DNA from 3 places in the Alteromonas sp. AO-Serp genome. Region 3 is predicted to be linked to each of the others. Evidence: predicted binding sites of a transcription regulator. Region 3 holds the regulator's gene; each other region holds the start of a gene.
What was found. Region 3 encodes sigma-54, which starts transcription at its own class of promoters, with help from an activator protein. Its sites were predicted from a motif close to GTTGGCACGNNNNTNGNNT; they were not measured.
Positions count from the first base shown of each region.

Region 1: a site for sigma-54 is predicted at 1,292-1,310, ahead of glnA (glutamate--ammonia ligase). Genes of this name have one in related genera too.
Region 2: a site for sigma-54 is predicted at 1,969-1,987, ahead of QVA83_RS19760 (Tll0287-like domain-containing protein). Genes of this name have one in related genera too.

Region 1 covers NZ_JAFLMX010000057.1:6,555-9,738, reverse strand. Annotated here, with positions in the region: gene typA (translational GTPase TypA) at 1-919, opposite strand, end outside; gene glnA (glutamate--ammonia ligase) at 1,377-2,786, shown strand; gene QVA83_RS04965 (DUF4124 domain-containing protein) at 3,026-3,184, shown strand, end outside.
Region 2 covers NZ_JAFLMX010000306.1:12,275-15,458, forward strand. Annotated here, with positions in the region: gene QVA83_RS19755 (cytochrome ubiquinol oxidase subunit I) at 1-972, opposite strand, end outside; gene QVA83_RS19760 (Tll0287-like domain-containing protein) at 1,300-1,905, opposite strand; gene QVA83_RS19765 (sigma-54 interaction domain-containing protein) at 2,061-3,184, shown strand, end outside.
Region 3 covers NZ_JAFLMX010000240.1:4,208-7,391, reverse strand. Annotated here, with positions in the region: gene rapZ (RNase adapter RapZ) at 1-193, opposite strand, end outside; gene ptsN (PTS IIA-like nitrogen regulatory protein PtsN) at 278-721, opposite strand; gene hpf (ribosome hibernation promoting factor) at 735-1,022, opposite strand; gene QVA83_RS16325 (RNA polymerase factor sigma-54) at 1,053-2,534, opposite strand; gene lptB (LPS export ABC transporter ATP-binding protein) at 2,608-3,184, opposite strand, start outside.

The sequences.
Region 1 (3,184 bases), on a different contig from region 3:
CAACCGTAAGTGGAGGAAGTGCTTCTACAGTGTTGATGTCACAAATGGTGTCAGAGATCTTAAGTTCGCCAAGACCTGTGATTGCAATGATGTCGCCCGCGTGAGCAGATTCAACTTCGTGACGAGCAAGGCCAAGGTAGCCGTAAACTAAGCCAACTTTGCCGTTGCGCTTTTTGCCATCAGCAGTAACGACCGTTACTTGTTGGTTTGGCTTAACAGAACCACGCTTAACACGACCTACGCCGATAACACCCACGTATGAGTTGTAGTCAAGCTGAGAAATCTGCATTTGGAATGCGCCGTCGATATCTGCATCAGGAGGAGAAACTTGGTCAACGATAGTTTGGAACAATGCCGTCATATCGTCTTCTTTAGTATCTGCATCTAGTGATGCCCAACCGTTAAGTGCAGACGCATAAACAACTTGGAAATCTAGCTGTTCGTCAGTTGCACCTAGGTTGTCGAATAGGTCGAAAACTTGATCCATAACCCAGTCAGGACGCGCACCAGGCTTGTCGATTTTGTTGATAACAACAATTGGCTTAAGACCTTGAGCAAATGCCTTTTGCGTAACGAAACGGGTTTGTGGCATCGGGCCTTCTTGTGCATCTACAAGTAGAAGTACAGAGTCAGCCATCGACATTACACGCTCTACTTCACCACCGAAGTCAGCGTGTCCTGGAGTGTCTACGATGTTGATACGGTAGTCGTTCCAGTTAATCGCTGTGTTCTTAGCTAGGATGGTAATGCCACGTTCTTTCTCGATGTCGTTCGAGTCCATTACGCGCTCTTCTTGCTCGCCTCGAGATTCAAGGGTGCCAGACTGCTGTAACAGTTTGTCTACCAGGGTGGTCTTACCGTGGTCAACGTGGGCGATGATTGCGATGTTACGCAATTTATTAATATCAGTGGTATTCATGCTTATATAGAGCCTGTGTAAATCAACGTCTACTTCAATTCAGTGGAAAGGAGTATGCGTTAGATTTGTTGCAAAAAAATGCAGATAGAAAAATTTGCGCGGATTGTACAGAAAAACCACGACGTTTGCGCATCTTTTTTTTGATGGAAACGAGTTTTATTGGTTTTCAAACGCTTGTTCAACAAATAACCAGCCCCGTTGCACCTAATTGATCATATTTGGTGGCTATACGCTACAAAGTAATCTAGGCTGATTGACGTACAAATGAGCACAAAACGCCATATTGGTGCAACATTGCACCAATATAATGCAATTTAATTCAAACGGAAGTGATAGATGCCCGTCTATGCCACAGAAATCGGTATACATATAGATGGCATGATAATCGCTTTCACTTTTGCCACTGTTGGAGTGAAGCTGATCATTCCGCATTTTTACATTAAACCTGGAGGACACGATGTCAGTAGAAAAGGCATTAGAGCTGATTAAAGAAAGTGAAGCGAAGTTTGTAGATTTACGTTTTACCGATACAAAGGGTAAAGAACAACACGTATCTATTCCTGCGAGCGTTGTTGATGAAGAGTTTTTCGAAGAAGGTAAAATGTTCGATGGTTCTTCAATCGCTGGCTGGAAAGGCATCAACGAATCAGACATGGTTCTTCTTCCAGACGCAACAAGCTGCGTAGTTGACCCTTTCGCTGAAGAGACACAAGTAAACATCCGTTGTGACATCGTTGAACCTTCAACAATGGAAGGTTATGAGCGTGACCCTCGTTCAGTTGCTCGTCGTGCAGAAGAATTCCTAAAATCAACTGGCATCGGTGACACATGTTTCTTCGGCCCAGAGCCAGAGTTTTTCCTTTTTGATGACGTACGCTTCCACACTGACATGGCGGGTTCTTTCTACAAGATTGACTCTTCTGAAGCAAAGTGGAACTCTGGCGAAGAGTTTGAAGGCGGCAACATGGCACACCGCCCTGGCGTTAAAGGCGGTTACTTCCCAGTACCACCAGTGGACTCTGCTCACGATATCCGTGCTGCAATGTGTCTAGTTATGGAAGAGATGGGCCTTGTTATCGAAGCGCACCACCACGAAGTTGCAACTGCTGGCCAAAACGAAATTGCTTGCCAATTCAATACGCTAGTTAAGAAAGCTGACGAAATTCAAGTTTACAAGTATGTTGTTCACAACGTTGCACACGCATACGGTCAAACAGCTACCTTTATGCCTAAGCCGCTTGTTGGCGATAATGGTTCTGGTATGCACTGTCACCAATCTATCTCTAAAGATGGCGTAAACATCTTTGCTGGTGACAAGTACGCAGGTCTTTCTGAGGAAGCACTTTACTACATTGGTGGTATCATCAAGCACGCGCGCGCAATCAACGCGTTTGCTAACGCTTCTACTAACTCATACAAGCGTCTAGTTCCTGGATTCGAAGCACCGGTAATGCTTGCATACTCTGCACGTAACCGTTCTGCATCTATTCGTATTCCTCACGTAACTAGCGATAAAGCACGTCGTATTGAAGTACGTTTCCCTGACCCAACAGCTAACCCATACCTAGCGTTCACTGCTATGCTTATGGCGGGTATCGACGGTATTAAGAACAAGATCCACCCTGGTGATTCAATGGATAAAGACTTGTACGACCTACCGCCAGAAGAAGCTGCTGAAATTCCAACAGTTGCAAGCTCGCTAGAAATGGCACTTGAAGCTCTTGATAACGACCGTGACTTCCTTAAAGCTGGTGGCGTTATGACTGACGACATGATTGATGCATACATCGATCTTAAGTCTGAAGAAGTAACGAAACTTAACATGACTACTCACCCTGTTGAGTTCGACATGTACTACAGCGTGTAATTTCGCACTGTATAGCAATTTATACTAAAGCCCGCTCTGCGGGCTTTTTTTATGCGTACGATTTATCTACTATGTTTTTATAGCTATGCTAATGAATACTCTTTCATGCTGTATCAACTGCGCACAGGGCTTTGCCCGCTTGCATCTGCATACAACTAGAAAGGTTATCCATAAGCCAAACATAGCAAGCTATATGAATTAGCCAGCTAGCCAAAACCACATTGATTAGGTAACGACACGTGCACTACATGACGCGACACATTTGCTTAATTTCGCTATTACTAAGTAGCGGCAATGGCTTACTGCCTGTGCAAGCGGAAATGCTGAGCCAAGAAAGTACCCAGCAAGAAGCACAAGAAAGCGAAACCGGACAAAGCAGCAATGCAACATCAGCCGCA
Region 2 (3,184 bases), on a different contig from region 3:
TTTAATTCCGCTTAGAATACGCTCGCGATTCTCTTCTTTAAGATCCTTAATACCTTTTACTTCTTCGGTTAACGAACGGGTAGCAATAATGCCCATTGCCCAAGGAATTTGAAGGGCGTACTCGGTTTCCTGCTTTTCGTCGTTTGGAATACCAAACACAGTAAACGGCGCAGGTGCAGGATGGGTTTCGTACTCAGCTTCAACTGCTGCCAGCTTCACTTTTTGTACATCACCAAGCTCATAACCACTTTCATCACCTAACACGATCACAGAAAGCGTTGAGGCTAGGCCGAAGCTAGCAGCTATGGCGAACGAACGGCGCGCAAAGGCGATATGCTTATGATTAAGCAGGTAGTAACTTGAAATTGCCAACACAAACATTGCGCCGGTCACGTAACCTGCTGATACAGTGTGAACAAATTTGACCTGTGCTACGGGGTTAAAAATAACCTCAGCAAAGCTGGTCATTTCCATACGCATGGCTTCAAAATTAAATTCAGCGCCTACCGGGTATTGCATCCAGCCGTTAGCAATCAAGATCCACAGTGCAGAGAAGTTTGAACCAATGGCCACCAGCCAAGTCGCCATCAGATGCTTCACCTTTGACATTTTGTCCCAGCCAAAGAAGAACAACCCCACGAAGGTAGATTCCAGGAAAAAGGCCATTAGGCCTTCGATGGCAAGTGGCGCACCGAAGATATCGCCTACATAGTGAGAGTAGTAAGACCAATTCATTCCGAACTGGAATTCCATGGTTAAGCCTGTGGCTACACCAATGGCAAAGTTAATTCCAAACAGCTTTCCCCAGAATTGGGTCATCTGCTTATAAATTTCTTTACCCGTCATTACGTATACCGATTCCATAATGGCAAGTAAGAAACTAAGCCCCAAAGTTAAGGGTACAAATATAAAGTGGAACATTGCAGTTAATGCAAATTGCCACCGCGATAGTTCTATTAACGTATCGCTCATGGGTTATCTCCCTTGTATTTCGTGTGCGCGTTAAACGCTTAGCAGAAAAGTGGTTTAAAATTCAGTGATGAACACGTGAATATGCCGCATGGCAAGAGCACGGTTTATGCCATACATCAGTAATTTGGCTGCTTAAGCGCAATTACCGATAAACGGCGGTATTTTCGTACTGTGCAGATAAATTATTCCACGACCGAGCGTGTGGCTTATTGATCCAACGCAACAATTGGTGGCGATGCATTCGCCATATTTGTCATTTAGGTGACAAATATGGCACAAGAAAAAGGCTGCTTAGCCGAATGTCAAAAAGTGGAGTATAAGGAAAAGTTAAGGGGTATATGAGAGTGTGAACGCGCCTCGTAATTCTCCTAATTCGAACCCTGTAGCTTGATCGTTGGGATAGTGCTTTAGAATGGATTGTTTTACTGAAGGTGCCACGTTAGCTCCGTGGCATGCCATGCATACCTGACCTTGTTCAATAGCCATCATGTACCTAAACTCACCGCTTTCGCTATCGTATTGATAAGTTTCAATAGGTCTTTTAGGGGCCAAATTGTCTTGCTTAGCTTTGGTCAGTAATTGTGAAAACCACGCTAACTGCTCACGCTCCCATTGATCTGCCGCATTGTTTGGGTTCCTTACTTTCAGCGCGGTACGCCCAACCTCCCACCCGTTTTGACTAAGCGCCAGAGCAATAGGAGCCGCTGCAATCTGGCATTCGTTAACGCCAGCCTCTAGCCCTCCGGATTGAATTGCTTGCTGTAGTCGTGACTTTAGCGCGCCTCCCAGTGCTTTTGCGTGTAATCGCGCTTCTTTGACTTTTTCCTGTACACTGTTTTCACTTTTTTTCTCATTGGCAGTCACTGTATCTGCCAATGAATGAGCACTACTTGCCAATAAGCTTATCGCCACCAGCATTACGCTATTTTTCATTATAAAACTCTCTTTGGAACTGAATGAATTTCTACCGAAGTATTGTCGTTTGTCTCAAACAATGAACAAGCTCTATGCCAATATGATAAATTGCCAAAATTAAATTAGAACAAACTAATATTCAGCCACCCATGAATATATCCATAGTACAAGCGATGATAGATGCGATAGATAAACCCGCAATCTTCATTAACCCAAGCTACGTTATTGAAGCTGTCAACCAGCCCTACAGAGATACCTACCCTGTGGATATAAAGCTTGGCTTTAGTACCTGCTATCAAGTCTCTCACCGCAACAACAAACCTTGCGATAAGTGCGGCGAGCATTGCCCCATGCAAGAGAGTAAAGCCACAGGACGAGCGGCTAGCGTAGTACACGTTCATACCACCAGTGAGGGTCAAAGCTACTGCGACATCCTCATGCGCCCGATCTTCGAAGGTAGCGGAGAATTATTAGGTTTCTTGGAAATACTTGATAAGCTTTCGTTTGCCTCAAACCGACCTTCAGCAGGAAAGATGGTCGGCGAATCAGAGGCATTTAAAGCAATGCTAAACAAAATAAATCGCGCCGCTAACTCAGATATTTCAGTACTACTGTTTGGCGAAACCGGCACGGGTAAAGAGCTGGTGTCCCAAGCACTTCACTCGAGTAGTCACCGAGCTGGCAAACCATTTGTTGTCATCGAGTGTACCGGCATGTCTGACACGCTGCTTGAAAGCGAACTATTCGGTTATGAAAAAGGGGCATTTACAGGCGCAACCACAAATAAGAAAGGGCTCGTAGAAGCAGCGGAAGGCGGCACATTGTTTTTTGATGAAGTCGGCGATATCCCACTTTCAACACAAGTAAAGCTTCTGCGGCTGTTCGAGTCTCAAACTTATCGGCCTGTAGGAAGCACAGTGTCTAAAAAGGCTGATTTTCGTTTGGTGTGTGCATCACACAAAAATTTAAAGCACATGGTGGAAACGGGCGAATTCAGACAAGACCTCTACTACCGCATTGCCGGTTTTCCTATCAACCTCCCTTCTTTAAGACAAAGAAGATCAGATATAGCACTGATAGCCGCTCACTTTTTGGCAATGTCTAAAGAGAAAAAACGGTTTCATAAAAACGCGCTAGAAAAACTAACCAACTACCCGTTCCCAGGCAATATTCGCGAACTCAAAAACATTGTAGACCAAGCTATTTTACTGGCTGATGAAACCGTTATTTACGATACAGACTTACCCGAGCTCGATAACATAAGCTCTGATGCTATCAATGATGCCTCTTCATCTCA
Region 3 (3,184 bases):
CAGGATTTTTAGGTAAGTTTCTCACATCGATACTTACCGCAACCTGATCGTACTCGTCAACAACTGTATGGGTTAAGGTGGGAAGTAAGTTTACAGGGATATTATCAACACAGTAATAACCTAAATCTTCCAATGCGCGAAGTGCGACAGACTTACCAGACCCCGAACGACCACTGATTATTATCAGCTTCACCTACTTTCTCCCTAATACTCTGGTTTTATCACATACGCGTTGTTGAATTAGGCGCCTACTAAACGGTTAATAGGCGCTTAATGTTTAACTTAATGCAGATAGAATATCGTCGCTTGTCGTTGCGCGACGTATTGCTTTAATCGTTTCTTTGTCGCTTAGTTTACCAGCCACGGTGGCCAGCGTTTGAAGGTGTCCTTCGGTCTGTTCCTCGGGAACGAGTAGCGCAAAAAAGATGTCTACGGGTTTCTCGTCAAGGGCGTCAAAGTCGATTGCTGGCGTGCTGGTTACAACAATGGCAATCACTTTCTCAAGGCCCGGCAGGCGTCCGTGGGGCAGGGCGATACCATTGCCAATGCCTGTACTACCCATACGCTCTCGAGCCATCAAACTGTTGAGTATCGTTGCCTGATCAATGTTCTCGTTTTGCTTGGCAGCGATATCAGCGATGATCTCAAGAATTCGCTTTTTACTATTACACTGAACCGCACACTCGGTGCGGTCCAGACTTACGATGGCTTGTATATCCATGCTTAATTAACTACTAATGTTTTTTCAGTTTTTCCTTATGCTTGATTACCTGCCGGTCGAGTTTATCAACCATGCTGTCAATCGCCGCATACATGTCGGTATTTTCTGAGGATGCGAATACTTCAGCGCCACTTAAATGAACGGTCGCTTCGGCTTTTTGATTTAATTTTTCAACGTTCAGGATGACATGCACATTAGAAATGTGATCAAAGTGACGTTCAAGTTTGCTGAACTTCGTATCGACATAATTACGCAAAGAGTCGGTGATTTCGACATGATGACCAGTAAGGTTGATTTGCATATTTCGTCTTCCTTATATTATTAAGCCCGATTAAATAAGGCTTTTGCGTTGGTTCGACGGCGGGATCGACAACGATTCCCGGTACTTTGCTATTGTTCGCCGGGCAACTTTAATGCCTTGTTCGGCCAACAATGAAGCAATCTTGCTATCACTTAGCGGCTTGCTAGGCTTTTCAGCGGCCACTAATTTCTTGATCAATGCACGAATCGCTGTAGATGAACATTCACCACCAGACTCTGTTGCAACGTGGCTTGAGAAGAAATACTTCAATTCGAAGATTCCACGTGGCGTATGCATGTACTTTTGCGTTGTCACTCGCGAAATAGTGGATTCGTGCATATCTACCATTTCTGCGACATCATTTAGCACCATTGGTTTCATCATTTCCGGGCCGTGCTCAAAAAAGCCCATTTGCTGCTGCACAATGCAGTTTGCAACCTTCATTAAGGTTTCGTTACGAGATTCAAGGCTCTTTATGAACCACTTAGCCTCTTGCATGTGTGAGCGGATGAATTGTGAATCGCTACTATTCTTGGCACGGCGACTCATTGCAGCGTATTGTTGATTTACGCTTAACTTAGGCAGACTGTCGGGGTTCAGCTCAACCACCCAACGGCCATTTTTCTTGGTTACTGAGACATCAGGAATAACGTACTCAGGCTCTTTAGTAACTAAAGCACTACCTGGGCGAGGATTCAAGGTTTGCAGTAAACGCATTGCCTCGCGTAGCTGATCTTCTTTCAATCGGCTTTTACGCATAAGCGTACGATAGTCTTTGCTGCTCAGTAAGTCAGAGTACTCTTCAATCAGTTGCTTTGCTTCAGCAAGCCACGGTGTGTCTTCTGAAAACTGGCGCAATTGCACCATCAAACATTCTTGTGGAGAGCGAGAGCCAGAACCAATAGGGTCGAACATCTGAATGCGCTTAAGCACACATTCTATTTCGTCCATTTCAATCGGCTCTTCCATATCATCATCGTTAACCGCTTCTAAAATATCGTCAAGGGTAACGGTTAAATAACCTGACTCGTCAATAGAGTCGATGATTGCTGTAGCGATTGCGCGATCGGTATCCGAGAAATGGGTAAGGCGCATTTGCCAAAGAAGGTGCTCTTGAATATCTTCAGTAGTCTCACCTTGGAAGATTTGCTCGTCGTCATTGGATGGACCCGGAGCAGGCGAAGATGAAGCAGAGTAGTATTCATCCCACGTACTGTCGATTGGCAGCTCATCGGGAAGATCGTTTTTCTCAAGTGCATCGCCGGCTTCTAATGTGTCACTAGATGCAGAAGCAGTGGCCTCAGAGCCGCTGTCATCGTTGTCGATATTGTTCTTTTCTAGTTGCGGCTCGTCGTTACCTTCTTCAACTTCTAATAGCGGATTAGAATCGAGCGCTTCTTGGATCTCTTGTTGAAGATCAAGTGTAGAAAGCTGCAGCAGTTTAATGGCCTGCTGAAGCTGTGGTGTCATGGTAAGTTGTTGGCTAAATTTTAGCTGTAAAGATGGTTTCATCTACGTCTTATTTAAATGCTCTAAATTGAATATACCAGAGCGAAACTGAAAAATGACAATTCGGTTACATTAACTATAGCCTGAATTGTTCGCCTAGGTATACATCCCTTACTTTTTGATTACTTAAAACCTGTTCCGCCGTTCCTTGCGCAATAAGCTCGCCATGACTCACAATGTACGCCTTTTCACAAACATCCAATGTCTCTCGTACGTTATGGTCTGTGATAAGGATTCCAATCCCCCTATCGCGAAGATGTTGTATTATCTTCTTTATATCATTAACTGATATTGGATCAACACCAGCAAATGGTTCGTCTAACAAAATAAATTGCGGTTTTGCTGCCAGAGCGCGGGCAATCTCAACGCGTCGGCGTTCGCCCCCTGACAAACTCATCCCCGTACTATTACGTATATGGTTAATATTAAATTCATCAAGTAGCGCATCTGCTTCTTCTTCTTGCTGTTGTGAATTTAAATCTTTACGGGTTTGCAAAATGGCCATGATATTTTCATGCACTGTGAGCTTTCTGAAAATAGAGGCTTCCTGCGGTAGGTAGCCAATTCCGCGGCGTGCACGCTCGTGCATGGGCTGATGAGTTAGCTCATTGTCGTCGATTTCAATCTTGCCTTTATCCAGATTCACTAAACCA